Regions from separate parts of the Paenisporosarcina sp. P4_E4_2 genome, predicted to be linked through region 4. Evidence: riboswitches for the same ligand, from Rfam matches in the RefSeq annotation. Region 4 holds a riboswitch; each other region holds the start of a gene.
What was found. A riboswitch is a leader RNA that binds a small molecule or an ion and turns the genes downstream of it on or off. The one in region 4 is predicted to bind thiamine pyrophosphate.
Positions count from the first base shown of each region.

Region 1 (3,495 bases), on a different contig from region 4:
TAATTGATTCATTGATTCAACATAGCTTGAAAAGCAGAAGTGGATTTCAAAGAATTAAGCCGTCTTTCATTGAGATAATGTGGTCTGCATATGAAAGCATTTCTTCATCGTGAGTCACCATTAACGTGGTAATATTCAACGTTTTAGTTAATTCTCTGATTAACGTCATCACATCTTTCGATCTTTTCGAATCTAAACTCGCAGTGGGCTCATCCGCAAAAAGCATTTTAGGTTTGTGGATGATTGCGCGTGCAATTGCCACCCGTTGTTTTTCCCCACCTGACAATGAAGCAGGGTAGGAATCCTTACGGTGTTCCATATCAACCAATTTAAGTATTTGTGCAACTTCCTCTTTTTGTTTCTTTTTTTTCATCTTTGTTTCCGAAACGTCGAGCATCAGCATAAGTTGTTCTTCTACAGTGAGAAAAGGAACAAGATGAGAGGATTGAAAGACAAATCCGAACTCACTTGCCCGGATTTTTCGAATTTGCTCCTGACTCATCTTAGACAAATCTTTCCCATCGAATAGAACCTGACCATGCGTTGCGCGTTGAAGACCGGCGGCTATTGTAAGTATCGTACTTTTCCCAGAACCAGATGCTCCTACTAAAGCTGTTATTTCCCCTTGTTGAAGAGAAAGATTGATTCCTTTTAATACTTGCTCTTCTACTTCCCCGTTTTTAAACGTTTTTTTGACATCATCAATTGTGAATACAGTCATATTAAACCTCTCCTTGTTGAATCGCTTGTAGTGGCTCGACTTTTTTAATTTGGATACCCGATAGCGTAGCGCCAATAAATCCGATGAACACGAATATGAGTGATAATTGAACCGTTGTTTGAATGGTTAAACTAAAAGGCATTCCTTCAGGTGCAATCATTGTGAAAGCTTGGCTCAATGCAACTGACAATGTTAGTGCAATTGCGGTAATAAATAGCATCTGCGACCACATCATCCCAAATAATTGACTTGTTTTAACCCCAAGCGCTTTCAAAATCCCGTATAATCCAATTTTTTGAACGTTCATCATGTAGAAGAATATCGCGAACAACATCCCGCTGATGACGACTAAAAACCATACAATCATATTGAGCGACATCTGTTCTGCGCTATAACTTGGAATCGTATTGAGAAATTCTTTATTTGAAAATGATTGTAATCCGTCAATTGCTTGTTCCTTATCATTTCCAGGTACAAATACCAATTGCATATCTTCCACACCGTAGATTTCTTTGTAGTTTTCCATATTGATATAAGCAACAGGTGCGTGGCTATATTTCTTTTGATCGACAAAGCCTTTTACTTTAAACTCACCGCTAAACTGATTGTTTGTTATGGTATCCCCGACATTTATGCCGTCTTCTTCTAATGAACGATCTAATATGATTTCTCCTTCTCCAACTTTTTCAARTAACTTCGAATCAGTTGAAGTAACAAAGGCAACGCTATGTTGTTTGTCGTCTGCATCGTTCACAAAGCCCATCTGAATTGAAAGTGCCGCTGCATCCTTCTGGTTATTTATTGCTTTGTCTTGTAATTTTTCATCTATTTTCGAAAGATTATAGGTTTCATTTGCTTCTTCATTCATATAAAATTGACCATTCGGCAGATCTTTTATTAAAGCCGCATTATCTTGAGATAAACCATTCGATAATCCAGAAATGATAAACGTTAAAAAACTAACAAGAAATATAATTGATCCTAAAATGATAAATTTTGCTTTACTCTTCCTAATTTCTTTCCATGCAATATTCATCTTTTACGCCTCCGTTTTTTTATGATAACTAGAGTATATTCGTGTTAAGTGAACGGAATATGAACTGAAGATTACATCGTAAAACGACTGTCGAATACTTTTTCTTTTCGGGATACAGAGGGATTTATCTGGATCGTTACTGTGGTGACTTGTGCATGTATACTCAACAACTGGCTATCATGTTTACCAGAAAAATGCATTACATTTATCTTTGGATTGATAAGTAATTAATTCGTGTTATGATGTTCATGTACAACTGAATAGTAACATCTTCCACTAGGGGGACCTTGCAATTGATAAATGGAAATCATTTATTCATTAAATAAAGGTTGAGATTAAAGTAATGCTTTAAGACCCTTAGAACCTGATCTGGTTTATACCAGCGTAGGGAAGTGGAGTTGCGGAGCAGTATGTTTTTTTACTATTTTTCCAATACAACCACTTTCTTATGTTTGTTAAGAGAGTGGTTTTTTATTTGCCCTAAATTTGGCGGAAGTGATTCGATTCAGTTGAGAAAAACTTTTTTGGAGGTTGTTTTATGACATTTTCAAAGCTTTTAAGAGAAGAATCAGATCACATTTGGGAAGCAAGCTTTCATCATCCGTTCGTTACAGGAATTGGGGATGGGACATTGTCTTTAGAGTGTTTCCGTTATTACGTTATGCAGGATGCATATTACTTGTCCCACTTTGCAAAGGTTCAAGCTTTGGGTGCAGCAAGAGCTAATGATTTTGAAACAACGAGTAAAATGGCAGCTCATGCACAAGCCACCTATGAAGCGGAATTATCGCTGCATAAGAATTTTTCGCGTCGACTAGGAATAACAGAAGAAGAACAAGCAAATTTCAAGCCTTCGCCTACTGCGTATGCTTACACATCCCATTTGTATCGTGCAGCATATCACGGACATTTAGGCGATATTATCGCAGCCATATTACCTTGTTATTGGCTTTATTTTGAAATAGGCGAGAGACTTCAGTCGTGTACTCCTGAAGAACCGATTTACCAAGAATGGATTTCTGCATATGGTGGTGAATGGTTTAGAGCGAAAGTCGAGGAACAAATTAATAGACTAGACAAGCTTGCTGAAACAGTAACTGCTGAGGACCGCGAACGGATGAAAGAACATTTTATCATTAGTAGCCAATACGAATATTCATTTTGGGAAATGGCCCATACATTAGAAAAATGGCCAGCTCAAAAAGAAGTAGTAAGTTTCACGTAGTAAATTGTAGCTGGCGTAGGGAAGAGGAAATGTTAGTTATGTTTTATGCATATCACAACAAACCACTCTAAGCGCAAGTGTGGTTTTTCTACACTGATAAGAGAGTGGAAGTTTTCGGATGTCAGTATAAGAAAAGACATCAGCTTGCCCCATTGTAGGTGCAAACTGTGTTTTTTAGCACTGATAGCTATTAAAATATTTTGGATATCAGTATAAGAAAAGACATCAGCCTGCACCATTGTGGGTGCAAACTGTGTTTTTCTAATTTAATTTACATTAGTTTATAAGTCAATCAACTTTAGGCTTTTCGAAAGGGGATAAAGAGTATGGATCATGCAAAACTACATGTCATATCAACTGGAAGACAGAAGCCAGAGCAATTAGCAGAAATAGCTGGGGCGATCCATCCATATATCGATGCCATCCATATCCGAGAGAAGTCGAAAACAGCCATAGAAATTTACAGATTAGTGAGTTTATTAAAGGACAATAAAGTCCCATTATCTAAAATAA
Region 1 is NZ_JBFUJC010000175.1:1,926-5,420, reverse strand. Features, by position in the region: gene AC1DSB_RS12400 (ABC transporter ATP-binding protein) at 47-721, opposite strand; gene AC1DSB_RS12395 (ABC transporter permease) at 723-1,757, opposite strand; TPP riboswitch at 2,026-2,165, shown strand; gene tenA (thiaminase II) at 2,296-2,982, shown strand; gene tenI (thiazole tautomerase TenI) at 3,309-3,495, shown strand, end outside.
Region 1: another riboswitch for thiamine pyrophosphate. It lies ahead of tenA (thiaminase II); the one in region 4 lies ahead of thiT (energy-coupled thiamine transporter ThiT).

Region 2 (4,848 bases), on a different contig from region 4:
TCCCCGCTAGGTTGGGAAGGCTTCATTCATGTCTTCATTTGATGTATTGGGGCAACTTTTCGAGCTATTGGGGCAACTTTTGGTGTTATTGGGGCAACTTTCCCCGTTATTGGGGCAACTAACCAATTATCTCCTAATTCCATCTTTACTTAATATCGAGGAAACTGTTGCATGACGGTCCTGACATTGACAAATCGCTGAAATGATCGCCACACCGTCGGCACCAGCCTGTAGCGGTTCGTGTGCATTTTCAGCTGTGATTCCTCCAATAGCGACGATTGGGTAATCGAGATGTAAACTTCGGGCTTGTCGCAAGAAAGTGAGACCTGCAGGAGCCATTGCATCAGATTTCGACCTTGTTTCATATATCGGACCAATCCCAACATAATCCGCGCCACCTTTGATGGCACCTTCGAGCTCTTGTTGGGTATGCACGGAAACTCCTACGATTTGTCCTGTGAACTTTTCTCTTATATCCGTAAGGGCGATGTCATCCTGCCCTACATGCACCCCATCTGCATGCAATTTTATCGCTAATTCCACATCGTCATTGATAATGAATGGTACCTTGTAAGATTTGCATATTTCCTGACATTGCCGTGCAAACTCTTCCAGTTCATCCCCTTTCAATGCCCCATCACCTTTTTCTCTCAACTGAAACATTGTTACGCCAGCCTCCAACGCATCCTTTAAAACAACCAAGGGATCTTCAACACAATTGGGTGTACCCATTATGAGGTATACTGCCAAATCTTTACGGTTCAATGATGGTCACCTCACAAATTGCTTTTAATTGCTTATAAGCGAAATGGTTGGTCGGTCCATGTCCATGGCCGATACCAAGAGGATTCTCGAGAGCCAGCTGGACAAATTTTTTCGCTTCAATCAAAGCTTCCTTCAAAGGAATTCCTTGTCCCAAAAATGCAGTTAATGCGGCAGAAAACGTACAGCCCGTTCCATGTGTATGCTTGGTGTTGATACGAGGGGTAACCATTTTAAAGCTAGTCCCATCGGCCATAAAGACTGTATCAGTTGCCGTATCTCGTTCTTCTAGATGACCGCCCTTCATGACCACGCAATTGACACCCATTCCTAAAATCGCCTTGGCTGCTTTGTGCATATCTGACTCCGATTGGATTTCCAAACCAGCCAGCACCTCGGCTTCTGGAATATTTGGGGTTAATACTGTTGCAAGAGGCAATAGGTTGGTCCGTAAAGTTTCCACGGCTTGATTCTGCAAAAGGTTTGCGCCTCCTTTGGCAATCATCACAGGATCAACGACAAGCTGTACATTTTTTTCTCGCAAATTATTTGCTACTTCTTCAATGATTTCTGTTGAAAAGAGCATGCCTGTTTTGACTGCTTGGATGGGCATATCCTTAAAGACAACATCTATTTGTTGTGCCACGAAATCGGGTGATGTTGGAAAGATCCCTTCTACACCCAGCGTATTTTGAGCAGTCAGTGCTGTAATCGCGGACGTACCAAATACGCCAAGTTCCTGAAATGTTTTCAAATCGGCTTGTATACCGGCTCCGCCCCCACTATCCGAGCCTGCTATCGTCATGACAATGTTCATTTTCCATCACCTTTGGAAAAGAGATGCAAAGCATTTAGTACTTCAGTCTGGAAAGAGCCAGGAAGTTGTGCCTGAGACGATGCTTGCTCGGATATTTGTTTATAAGCTTGCAGGAGATCGAGTAAGTTGAGGAGGGCCTCTCCATCCAAACTTAAAGCCGCCGTGCAAATTGCACTCAACAAACACCCAGTACCGGTTACCTCTGTCATTCGTTCATGCCCGCCAGTTATCCAAAATTCTTTGTTTCCATCGGTAATATAATCCGAAGCGCCAGTCACAGCTACTATACAATTCCAATCCTTCGCTACTTGCTTGGCAACGTCCGCGATGTCCATGTCGCCTTCTCCACTGTCCACTCCTTTTGACTGCCACGAAACACCAGCGATTGCAGCCAGTTCACCTGCATTACATCTTATTAAATTAAACCGAACTTGTTCCAGCAACTCCTTAACTACCCTTTTGCGAAATGATGTAGCTCCTACGCCTACTGGATCCAAAACAACGGGTGTACCAAGTTCATTCGCTTTTTTACCAGCTAGAAGCATCGCTTCTTGCGTTCGTGTATTGATTGTGCCGATATTAATTAATAGAGCCGAGGAAATGAAAACCATTTCTTCTACTTCTGATATTTCATCCGCCATGACCGGTGACGCACCGATTGCTAGCAACCCATTCGCGGTAAAGTTCGCCACGACATAGTTTGTCATGCAGTGAACGAGAGGCTTTTTTTTACGTATTTGTTCAATAGGCATAGACTTTCACCTCGTTTTCCCAGTTCTCAAGTGTCCAAGGCATTTCCCAGAATTTCCACTCGTAATAGCAGCTCTTAGCAAAATGACTTTTCAGCACATTTCTCTTATTCGGATTTGCCTCTGCATATCGATTCATCATTTGCATTTGATGCTCGATTTTTTCTTTGTAACCTGGTGCACTATACACGGCAATCCAATCTTCATAAACTTTGACACCTGGTTTAGCGTCTTTATACTTCTCCCCGATTTCCTGATAGAGCCATGGACAAGGGAACATGGCGGCAAACGCTTCTGCCACATCCCCGTTATGAGCTGCATTGTACATATGCGATACGTAGTTGTAGGCAGCCGGAGCAGGTTCAAAGTGTGCTTCCATTTCCTCCGTAATACCGAGCTCTTTGAAAACAGTTCGGTGCAACTCAAGCTCGGCTTCATTGATGTAGCGGGCAGATTCTAAAAAGAATGCTATGTCTTCATTCGTTTCTGCCTTCGTAGCGGCAATCGCCAGCACCTTTGTGTAGTGCTTTAAATAATAGGCGTCCTGCATCATGTAATACGCAAATTTCTCAAGTGGCAATGTCCCGTCCACCAGTCCCATTACAAAGGGGTGATCAAAACTGCCTTGCCAATAAAGATCCGTTTCTTTTCGTACTTCTTCACAAAATGTCATTACTAGTCCTCCTTCTTTGGATGGACGCAAGTGCAAAAAACGCCCTTTTGCGTATGACAAAAGAGCGTTTCTGATGAAACATTGCTCCCTACGTCAGTGTTAACTGTCAGGTTCCAAGGGTCAGGTTTTAACCTTCTCAACTAAAAAGTCCCCCCGCAATTAAAATATTGAATTAGAAACAAAAAAGCCCTCCATAATGGAGAGCTACAGTACAAAACAAAAGCGTTAAACCGCTATGTACTTTGCTCCCTACGTTCGTCTTAACGAACAGGTTCAAAGGGTCAGGTTTTAACCTTCTCAACGCCAATGCGTCCCCCCGCAACTATTTTAATTACTTACATACTAGCACACTATCAGGAAATCTCAAGAATCGTGGTGAGTAATTTCAGTTTCCATCATGAATGAAAAAAACCTTCAACTCCTTCAAAGAGCTCATTTCATCATCGTTTACAATTTTTTTCTGAACGAAAAACACCATTTATCATAATCCATTCTGTCTTCATTGAACCTATGAGCATCGGTTCTTTGGATTCCCGATTCCAGTGCTACATATTCGGCACCATTTTCTTTAGCCCACTCATGTATGAACTCCAACAATGTCTCTCCATATCCAAGCGAACGTTTAGAGACGTMAGTAACTAAATCATAAATATAAACGTGGCGGCCGCTATAAAAATTCGTTCTCAAGCTTACGCCTGCCAAAGCTACGATTTGATTTTGAGCAAATAAGGCAAAAAGTCGATATCCGTCTTTTGTCATTTGTCCGAGCAATTCCTGAAAAGACTCCATCGTCAAATCCAATCTTAACTGTTTCATTAATAGAAATGCACGTTCGAATTGTTCTGGTTTGGTTAGTTCTAAGATTTTATGGGTTGAATCATCCATCGTCATTCCTCCGTCAAAATCAGTTTCCGTCACATGTCCCATGTAACACAAAAGTCTTCATCTATTTAACAGCTTCTACTATTTTTAGTTTTTCCTTTAGGGTTTGAACAATCGTATGTATTTGGACGTTCTCCGTGTTGATGTAATCCCCAAAATCATGTTCTTTATATGCTTTCAGGCATTTCGATGTTTGTTGGAAACACCAATTCCCTTCTTCCTCCCCACGTTCCCTAAGTCTATCGAAAATAGTTTCCTGATTTGCTGTTAAACAAAAATGGGTTGTTTGTTCATCTATCTTCTTAAATCCATCAAATATGTAATTAAAATATTCTACTTTCCGAATAGTCATTGGAACAATTAAGTTCACTTTATACTGTACGATTAAGTGCTCAGCTACGGTAACGGTTAATTGTTTCCAAAGCTCCAAATCCTGAAAATCTCCTGTTTTTGCTTCAAGAGCCATAACATCTACTGGGAGAATTTTGCCTAACAAAGTACCTATTTCTTCCGGATCAAAAATCATACTATTTTCTATTTCTTTCTGTAGTTCATTGGAAACAGTGGTCTTTCCCACTCCAAATGCTCCATTTATCATGATAATCATTCGTCCACCAGTCCTTTTCCTTTAGTTTCATCCTTCTACAAGCATTAATTATTGTTACATTTTACCATCATTTCATTGTTGAATTAAATAACGAAAACAAAAAAACACCGCAAATGCGGTGCAATTAGTGAGTGATTATGGGTTGTCATGCTCAATTGGAGTAAGGGCTTTGGTTTCGTCCAGGTAAATGAAAGCGTCGTAGCGACTTCCCATTTTTGAAGGTACATAATTCCCGTAAGCTTCGAACTCAGGATTATAAACCACGCCAATTGCCCGATGACCAATCCATTCATCAAACAGGTGGCGATTGTCATCATCGAAAATTAATAACTTATTAAATTCACCGGCTACATGCATA
Region 2 is NZ_JBFUJC010000003.1:18,597-23,444, reverse strand. Features, by position in the region: gene thiE (thiamine phosphate synthase) at 127-765, opposite strand; gene thiD (bifunctional hydroxymethylpyrimidine kinase/phosphomethylpyrimidine kinase) at 755-1,579, opposite strand; gene thiM (hydroxyethylthiazole kinase) at 1,576-2,331, opposite strand; gene tenA (thiaminase II) at 2,321-3,001, opposite strand; TPP riboswitch at 3,070-3,166, opposite strand; TPP riboswitch at 3,231-3,329, opposite strand; gene AC1DSB_RS01495 (GNAT family N-acetyltransferase) at 3,449-3,886, opposite strand; gene AC1DSB_RS01490 (AAA family ATPase) at 3,948-4,481, opposite strand; gene AC1DSB_RS01485 (erythromycin esterase family protein) at 4,626-4,848, opposite strand, start outside.
Region 2: another riboswitch for thiamine pyrophosphate. It lies ahead of tenA (thiaminase II); the one in region 4 lies ahead of thiT (energy-coupled thiamine transporter ThiT).

Region 3 (5,595 bases), on a different contig from region 4:
TCCGGAAAGCGTTTGAATCATTGCATGCCGGATTTCAGAAAGACCGGTTAGGGTAAGTGTTGATGTGATTCGCTGTTCCATTTCTGCCCGATTGACGTACAGATTTTCTAACGTAAAAGCCATTTCTTGTTCAACTGTAGGCATACAAAATTGTGTATCCGGATCTTGGAAGACGGTAGCGATTCTCCGATTAATTTCCCCAGCGACATAACTACTGGTGTCTTTATTAAAGAGGACAACCGAACCACTTAGCTCTCCGTCACAATTGGCAGGGTACAAACGGTTCATTAAATACAGTAAACTACTTTTCCCGCAGCCACTCGGACCATATAAGACGACACGTTCGCCAGCATCTATCGAAAATGAAATGTTTGTAAAAACTGGCGAGTCATCTTCTGGAAATTGAAACGTGACTCCTCTGAAGTCAATCACTTGTGAGATGCCACTTGGTGATTCATTCGTGAAAGCTTTACCCAATGGACTCACCCTTCAGCTTGTGTTTCTTTGATGTATTGCGAGAAATCGAATATCCACGGAGAGCCCCTGTTGCCAGTAAACCATCGGATACATACTTTCCGCCTAAACCAGCGATGATGGCACCACTCATCACTCGAAGTGTGAACATCAAGAGAAGCAGTGAAGGGTCAAGCGCTGCGTAACCAGATACAAAGAAGCCATAGGCAAAACTGAAGACTGCAGAACCAATCCCCGCTAAACAAAGCACCCACCAGTCATAGCGTTTGTAACCTGTCGCGGCAAAAGCAGCTTCTGCACCAAGCCCCTGGACTAGTCCAGATAAAATCAAACGTGGTCCCACCGCATTACCGATCATCACTTCAATAGTCGCTGCCATGGTTTCAGACAAAAGAGCGGCACCCGGTTTGCGGATGATGTATGCACAAATGATCGACACAATAAACCAAATCCCAAAGATCCACTCGTATGCAATAGGTCCAATCACTCCAGCCCAAATGTTTCCTACTTGAACAAACAGCAAATAAACGACGGCAAAGACAACTGCAAAAACGGATAGCAACACAACTTCTTTCAGTTTCCAGGACTTCAACATATTACGCATCTCCTTTGTGAGAAGGGCTGTTGATGCTCATGTTAACAGTCATGACCAAATGTTTATGTTGTTCCGATCGAGCGTGTGTAAAAGAATCTTCAAGGAATGCAAATACATCGTGAATATCCCCATGAAGTCCACTTGCATAATGCATGGAATCATTGAACACCCCATATTCTTTTGCACGTGCCACTTCCTGATAAATAACCGACATATAATCGGGGTTATTCATCGGATACAGAGCAAATTGTGATGATACATATTGTTTGATTTCGCGAATTTGAGGATGGTTTAACAGAACATCATCTTTTTCCAGATAAACATCGCCTGCAGAATCCCCTGGGCAGCCAATCGAAAAGGTTCCGTTAAAGGCGACATGGGCACCCGTTTTTGCTGCATACAATACGATGGCTCTCGCTGTATCGAATACATGCATTTGCTTCCCACGCATCACCGTACTGACGTCGTCGGTATGCATCCATACATTTGAGGTATCTGCTTCACGCAAAGCCCCTTTAATAATTTCAATAAAATTGTCCGCCATCGGGTGAATCGAAAACCGTAAGCCAACGATTGGACTAATCCCACAACTAAACTCATTCGACATCTCTTTTTCCTCCTTTTTTAGTGCCAGGCACCTATTATTGAACATAAAAAAGCTGCATTCGACTTGGAATGCAGCTGGTTTGCGCAAAAAGAAAAAAAGTTGGGCAAAGGTCACCGCACTTCCTCACGCCAGTATTACCTGGATCGAGTGTTAAGGGATCGGAGCAAATGCTCTCATCTCAGCCAAACTATAGCACCCCTAGTGCAAATTCGTATGCAGTTTTATATATTCAAGAACGGCTTCATTGTAACGCATGAAAAAAGGATTGTAAATAAAGTGAATATCAATACTTGCCAATCAGCAAATTCTGTTCTATATTGTATATAACAAGACTGTTCTACTAAGAATAGAACAAAGGGAGGTCGCATATGTTTATTGAGATTGAACCGGAATCGACCGTACCGATTTACTTGCAATTGGCTCAGCAAATTATTGAAGGGGTAGCAAAGGGGTCTTTGAAACCTGGAGATTCCTTGCCATCTGTACGCTCATTTGCAGCTGATCTCGGCATGAACATGCATACGGTAAATAAAGCTTATCACTACTTGGAAGAGAAGGAATTTATTCAGATTGTACCGAAGAAAGGTGTATTCATTCATGAAAAAGGTGTACGGAAAGCATCAGCTTCCGATCGCCAACGACTGAGTAAAGAATTACGCCCAATCATAGCAGAAGCACTTTGTCTTCAGTTGTCTAAAGAGGACATTGAGTTACTGGTGAAAGAAATTATTTTGGATTTGAAGGAGGTTAAGTAATGTCAGCAATCATTTTTATCGTCCTATTAATGTTCAACATTGCCATTCAAGCCTTTTTACCGAAGTTTCTGAAGGAAAGTGAAGCGTTTGGCGTGTATATCCCGGATACGCACTTAAAAGACCCGCGTCTTATGAAGATGAAAAATCGCTACACACAATTGGTTTTGCTATGTGGTGTGGTTGTTCTAGTCCTATTCATTGGCGGGGTGTTAATCGTCCGTCCACAGGAGCAACAAATTGTATTTTGGGGATTAGCTGCACAAATAGGTGCATTGGTTCTGCCGATGGGGTTATATGCAAAAAATCATATTGCATTAGCTAACTGGAAGAAAGATGAAAAATGGACAGCAGGTCAAGTTGAGCGGAAAGTGGTAGACCTGCAGTTTCGTGAGCAACTGAAACTGTTGCCCAACATGTATTTTATCTTGCCGATGCTTTTGACCGTCAGTCTAAGTGTTTATGGATTAACCCAATATGATTTGATACCTGACCAGCTTCCGACGCACTGGGGTCCGAATGGGGAAGCGGATGCATTTACTGAAAAAAGTTGGCTTTCAGTTAGTTCGTTGCCATTCCTGACACTCGTGCTTCAAGGCATGTTGCTTTTTTTCAATGGGGCCATGAAGCAATCAGGCGCAAAAATTCAGGTAAAAAATAAAAAACGTTCCCGAGAACAACAACTCGCTTTCCGTAAATATACAAGTTGGTTATTGTTTGTCGTGACCATTTCGATGACGTTGTTGATGGGGTACTTACAGCTGACCATTATTTTTCCTGAAACCATGTCAACTTCAGTAACACTTGCTTCCACCATCGCTTTCTTGGTCATTATTTTAGGTTCCGTCCTATTTTACGCTATTAAAGTAGGGCAAAGTGGCACCAGAATAGTCGTATCACACCCGGATGAAAGTCTAGAAGGGGTAATCGATCAAGATGACGATCGATACTGGAAATTCGGAATGTTTTATGTGAATAAGAACGATCCGAGCATAATGGTGGAAAAACGTTTTGGGATTGGCTGGACCATCAATTTCGGTCACAAAACCAGTTGGATTTCCTTACTATTACTAATAGGAAGTATCGTGTTCGTTTTAACATTGCAATAAAGAGGAGTGGGAGAAAATGGAGGAATTACAAGGGGTGCCTTGGGGTATTATCACACCGATATTTATCATTCAATTTATTTTACTGGTAGTTGCACTCATCGATTTAGCAAAAATACATCAAACAAACGGACCTAAATGGGTCTGGGTACTGGTTATTATTTTCATTAGTATTTTTGGACCTATTACATACTTTATTGCAGGGAGAAAACAAGCATGACGACAATCTTAGAAGCTAACCATTTAATGAAAATATACGGCTCAGAGCGAGCTGTAAATGATGTGACTTTTGCGCTGGGAGAAGGCACATCTACGGCATTAATCGGACCAAATGGAGCCGGTAAAACGACGACTTTATCCATGCTTGGTGGGTTATTACAACCAACATCCGGTACCATTTCACTGAATGGGGAAAAACATGCGGACGTAAGAAAACATATTGGTTTCCTGCCTCAATATCCACAATTCTTTTCGTGGCTGACAGCACTGGAATTTACTGAAATGGCGGCGAAATTAAGTGGGATGGACTCACGGTCTGCCAAGCTTGAAGCACAAAAAACACTGGAGTTCGTAGGACTTGGAGACGCACTACGGAAAAAAACGGGCACTTTCTCTGGCGGAATGAAACAACGTCTTGGATTAGCACAGGCCATTGTTCATAAACCAAAGCTCTTATTATTGGATGAACCCGTATCTGCGCTGGATCCCGTTGGAAGACGCGAGATTATGAATCTATTGAAAAGCTTGCAACAAGACATGACCATTTTGTACTCGACACACATTTTAAATGATGCGGAAGAAATGACGGATCAATTGTTGTTTTTACGAAAAGGACAATTGGTCGAACAAGGTTCGATTGGCGATGTGCGTGCAAAATATGATCAACCAAGATACCGCTTGGAATTTGGCCGAGCAGAAGATGCCCTCATTTATTCAGAAAGTGCTCCATGGAAAGTACAAGTAGAAGGCACTTGCGGTACCATTCACATAACTCAAGGTTTGCCGACAATGGCGGAAGTGTTGAAGTCGTTGGCGGAAAGTGGACTGGATGTCCAGAAAGCGGAGCGACAAACAGCGAACTTAGAAGAAATCTTTATGAAGGTGGCGGGGCAGGCATGAGGGAATTAATCGTACTTTTTCAAAAAGAGTGGCGTGAAAATACACGCAACTATAAATTTTTATGGGTACCTCTAGTCTTTATTTTCTTCGGATTGTCCGAGCCGCTGACAAGTTACTATTTGCCGCAAATACTTGACGCGGTAGGGAATATGCCTGAAGGCTCCGTCTTCCCAATGCCGGATTTCACGCCCGCTCAAGTCATCATGGCGACAATGGGGCAATACCAATTCATCGGCATGCTCGTATTAGTATTGGCATTCATGGGTACCATTTCCCGCGAGCGTAAAAATGGAACAGGAACGCTTATTTACGTACGACCGATTTCTTATATAAATTACTTTTTGAGCAAATGGAAAGTTGTAGGCTTCATTGCGCTAGTGAGCGTATGGCTAGGATTGTTGACGAGCTGGTATTACACAGGGTTGTTATTCGGCAAAATCGAAGCAGCTGATTTCTTAGCTTTTGCAGGCACTTATAGTGTATGGATTTTATTTGTCGTGACAATCGTTTTGGCTATGAGTGCGTGGTTACCTACAGGTGGCGCTGCAGGTGTATCATTATTGCTGGTCTTACTTGTTCAGATTGTAGACTCTTTACTTGGAGCGTACTGGACCATATCGCCTTGGAAGCTGTCTATTTATGCAACGCAGTGGTTGACAGGTTCACCAGACTCAGGCGATTTCTGGTGGAGCATGGTGATCACGATTGTTGCTATTATCGCTTTGATGATATTTGGTGTATGGATGTCAAAACGCAACGCATCAAAAACAAAAGTGTAAAAGTTATCCCTCTCCAAATTAAAATGGAGAGGGATTTTTTTGTAGGCTTATTTTTGGTCGTTATTGTCAGCTGCACCATCAGCATCTGGTATATCTGATTTGTCCATCGTTGGTTCTTCACCATCTGTTTTATTCTCTCCAGGTACGAAGTCTTTATCTTGAT
Region 3 is NZ_JBFUJC010000014.1:14,922-20,516, forward strand. Features, by position in the region: gene AC1DSB_RS03040 (ABC transporter ATP-binding protein) at 1-477, opposite strand, end outside; gene AC1DSB_RS03045 (ECF transporter S component) at 470-1,069, opposite strand; gene AC1DSB_RS03050 (YkoF family thiamine/hydroxymethylpyrimidine-binding protein) at 1,071-1,676, opposite strand; TPP riboswitch at 1,780-1,886, opposite strand; gene AC1DSB_RS03055 (GntR family transcriptional regulator) at 2,045-2,431, shown strand; gene AC1DSB_RS03060 (DUF1648 domain-containing protein) at 2,431-3,537, shown strand; gene AC1DSB_RS03065 (PLD nuclease N-terminal domain-containing protein) at 3,554-3,754, shown strand; gene AC1DSB_RS03070 (ABC transporter ATP-binding protein) at 3,751-4,653, shown strand; gene AC1DSB_RS03075 (ABC transporter permease) at 4,650-5,432, shown strand; gene AC1DSB_RS03080 (hypothetical protein) at 5,480-5,595, opposite strand, start outside.
Region 3: another riboswitch for thiamine pyrophosphate. It lies ahead of AC1DSB_RS03050 (YkoF family thiamine/hydroxymethylpyrimidine-binding protein); the one in region 4 lies ahead of thiT (energy-coupled thiamine transporter ThiT).

Region 4 (3,986 bases):
AATGGAAGGATATTCGTAATATGGATTGCTTGCTTTCGTAAATGGTAGTGTCTTTAATTGTTCATTAAATTTAAAGGCTGCTTCAATGGCATTCGTTCCTTCCCATGGACGGGATCCGTGGGCAGCTTTTCCGAACAAAGTGACATCCGCATGCAGAATTCCTTTCGATTGAACACTTAGTTTCAGGTGAGTTGGTTCTCCGCAAATGACAAAGTCACCTGAGCGACCAATTTCTACAAGATGACCGGATGTTTTACTTCCACCCGTTTCTTCATCCGTTACAATATGTAAAACAATGCGTTGTTTAAGTTCTTCCCTTGCAGAATAAGTACGTCGGAACGCTTCCATCATGGCTGCCACTCCAGCTTTCATATCTGCGGATCCACGACCATACAAGCGGTCGCCTTCGATAACGGGATTGAATTGCTCGATTTTTCCAGGTACTACATCCACATGGCCATTCCATACGATGGTTGTGGGACCTTGTCCGATTTCAGCGTGAATCATCAATCGGCCTTCATTTTCAAGAACTTCATGTGTGATTTCATGACTATCGAGCCATTTTGAACAAAATCGAAGTGCTTCATTGGCACCTTCTTCTGTATCACTTTTAACTGCTACCAAATTTTTCAATAACTCGATCATGTAACTTCACATCCTCAATAAATTTTTATATTCAGTATACTACCGCTGTTCCAAAAGTCACAGAACTAACGAAACCCTCTTGCTTCTCTTTCCCTCTTTGGTTACAATTAACCCGTAATATCAAAATTAGATGTATTTACCACAAGGGGAGCCTGTAATGGCTGAGAGTGAGCGAGGAACGTTCTAACCCTTTGAACCTGTAAGTTAATGCTTGCGCAGGGATGTGGATAGAAACCGACTCCAACGACGTCAGGCTCTGTCCCTGAGGTTGTTTTTTTATGGTTTTTTCACCCTGACATGCGATTTGCAGTACATCGCAAAAGGAGGAAGCAAGATGAATCGAAGTAAGTTGTTATTATTAATTGAAGTGGCTATTTTTGCAGGAATCGGATTGGTATTGGATATGCTTTCTATTAACTTATGGTTCCAGGGCGGATCTATTAGTCTTGTCATGGTACCAATCGTATTGATGGCTATTCGATGGGGGCTTGCGGGAGGTTTGAGCACGGGTCTGATTATTGGGGTCCTTCAAATTTTAGCGGGAAGAGCTTATATTTTAACTCCTGCCCAAGGTTTCCTGGATTATTTCGTAGCGTTCACAGTTGTTGGCTTAGCAGCACTTGTCAGACATAAAGTAATACAAGCAAAAAATGAGCAGCGTAAAGGAAAAATGATTACTTATATCGTATTGGGAGCTGTTTTTGGTGGGCTCTTCCGGTTCTTTACACACGTAATCGCAGGAGTTATTTTCTTTTCAGAAGCTGCAGAAGGCAAGAACGTTTGGATTTATTCGCTCGTATATAACGGCGGTTATATGATTCCTTCCATTATTTTGACAGCAATTGTTTGCTCCATCATTTTCGTTGCTGCACCACGTCTGATTGAACATCGGAATAACGTTTAATTTAAAGGTGTGTCTTTATTGAGTGGAATCATCTATGTTGGTAGCGAGTGGACAGAATTCGTTTTGAATGAACAAAAACCACGTTAAAACCCTGTATGGGTTGTTTTTAAAATTCGGCCGATGACGCAATTCCTCTATTGCGCATACTTTACTAGAGGTTTACCAAATGTTCAGAATGATTTTGGTAAATGGGAAAGCATCTTTTCTTGTGGTATAGTATGGGGTAGATAATTTGAGGAAGAAAGGGTTTAACGAATATGATTGCAAAAACTACTGAAGACTTTGAGTCGTTAAAAACTATCGGTCGCATCGTTGCAGAAATTCGCGATGTAATGCGAGATGCAACAAAGCCAGGTGTCACGACAAAAGAACTTGATGAGATCGCTGGCCGCATGTTTAAAGAAAAAGGAGCTATTTCTGGTCCTAAAGGGGAGTACGATTTCCCTGGATTTACATGCATCAGTGTCAATGAAGAAGTTGCTCATGGCATTCCTGGTTCACGTGTCATCAAAGATGGAGACCTAGTGAACATCGACGTATCCGGATCATTCAATGGCTATTTCGCAGATACGGGAATTTCATTTGTAGTGGGTGAAGGCTACGCGAAGAAAGAAAAGCTATGTGAAGTAGCTGAAAGTGCATTTAACCGTGCAATGTTGAAAGTAAAGGCTGGTGCTCGGTTAAATCAAATCGGCAAAGCTGTGGAACGTGAAGCGAAGCAAAATGGATTAACTGTCATTATGAACTTAACTGGACATGGTATCGGAAAATCTCTTCATGAAGCACCACAGCATATTTTGAATTACTTTGATGCATGGGAACCTACCATCTTAAAAGAAGGTATGGTTTTGGCAGTTGAGCCGTTCATTTCAGAAAAAGCGGAACATGTCGTGGAGTCTGGTGACGGTTGGACTTTCTTGACTCCGGATAAATCATTAGTTGCACAGATTGAACATACGGTCATCGTTACTAAAGATGCGCCAATTCTTATTACGAAAATCGATTAAATAATGCGAAAGACCAACTGCTATGAACGCGCAGTTGGTCTTTTTTTAATAAATAGGATGCCCGCTAGCATGACTGCACATAAGAAAAGAGCAGCTGTAGAGACAAGAAGTTCTTCGAAACCATTTCGGACCGCAATTCCGATATAAGCCCAAATAAAGACAAATACATAAGCGATATCAAAATGGTGGAATCGAATATGTAGTGCGAGTGCTGTTCCAACAGTCATCATGATGACTGCCCATAGGGGGTCACTCAATCCCCAGCCATTCCACTGATATAGAGTTAGGACATAACTAATATTCGTAATCGTTGCAACACTGATCCATCCCAAATAAATTGATATTGGAAAGCGACCAGTAAGAAGGTTATCGGATACTGGATAAGTACGATAAAGTAAAGTTAGTGTAATTAGGTATGCAATCATCACGACAACCGTAAATAAGAAATATTCATAATGCCATAAATAAATCCATGCCACATTAAAAATGCAACTGATGATAAACAGATTTGAGCGCTTTATATAGGTTGCATCTATATCTTTACTCCTCTTCCACATACCTACCAACCAAATGAGCATCAATACATAAATAACGGACCAAATTGAAAATACATAGCCGGCCGGTGTAAATAGTACAGGAAGACGATTGGAAATTTCACCAGTTGTTTGATTGTTAAGTGGTAAAATATTTGCCAATGCATTGATGATAATCACACCAATCAGTGCGATGACCATTAGTGCGAAACGAACCACAGCATTCACCTCCTATACATTAGTATAACGTCAGTCCAAAGCAACAACAAATTTCTATTTACCAAAACTCTCTGTAAAATGAAGTTTAAAAGAATGAAGGTCTCTGGATTGACAGAATTTGTCACTGCTGCTGAAGAAATGTTGAACAGGCTCCGTGGTTTATTGAAGCGAATAATAAGAAATATGCACGCAAGGTTGTTTTAAAAAGAATTCTGGAACATATTATGCAAGTGTGCATTGAAAAAGGCATACCCATTGCAAAACTACAGAACGATGTTTCGCAAGGCGAAGAAGCATGATATAATAGTATAGTGTTTTCAGAAAATTTAGAAAGACATGGGGGAAAGATATTGACTACAAAGACGTATGCTGAAGTTTGGGACTTGGACGTATTTTTTAAGGGAGGAAGCTCATCTCCTGAACTTCGTGAACATTTGGATGCTTTAGCAAGTAGACTTGATACTTTTGAGCAAACTTTATCATCCTTTGTTGTTCCAACAGGGGAATCAGACGCTACTAAAATTTCTTCTATTATTGAAGAAACTAAACAAGTTGCTGAAAATTTAACACAAGCTGGAGCAGTTGTTGGTTGTTATTTAGCTCAAGATACTACTGATAAACAAGCGAACTTATTGCAAGGGGAAATCGGCTCTTTAGGTGCTCGTTTTTCTTCATCCA
Region 4 is NZ_JBFUJC010000264.1:344-4,329, reverse strand. Features, by position in the region: partial or broken gene AC1DSB_RS15060 (M20 family metallopeptidase) at 1-645, opposite strand, end outside; TPP riboswitch at 780-884, shown strand; gene thiT (energy-coupled thiamine transporter ThiT) at 980-1,549, shown strand; gene map (type I methionyl aminopeptidase) at 1,807-2,556, shown strand; gene AC1DSB_RS15045 (TspO/MBR family protein) at 2,577-3,308, opposite strand; partial or broken gene AC1DSB_RS15040 (gluzincin family metallopeptidase) at 3,659-3,986, shown strand, end outside.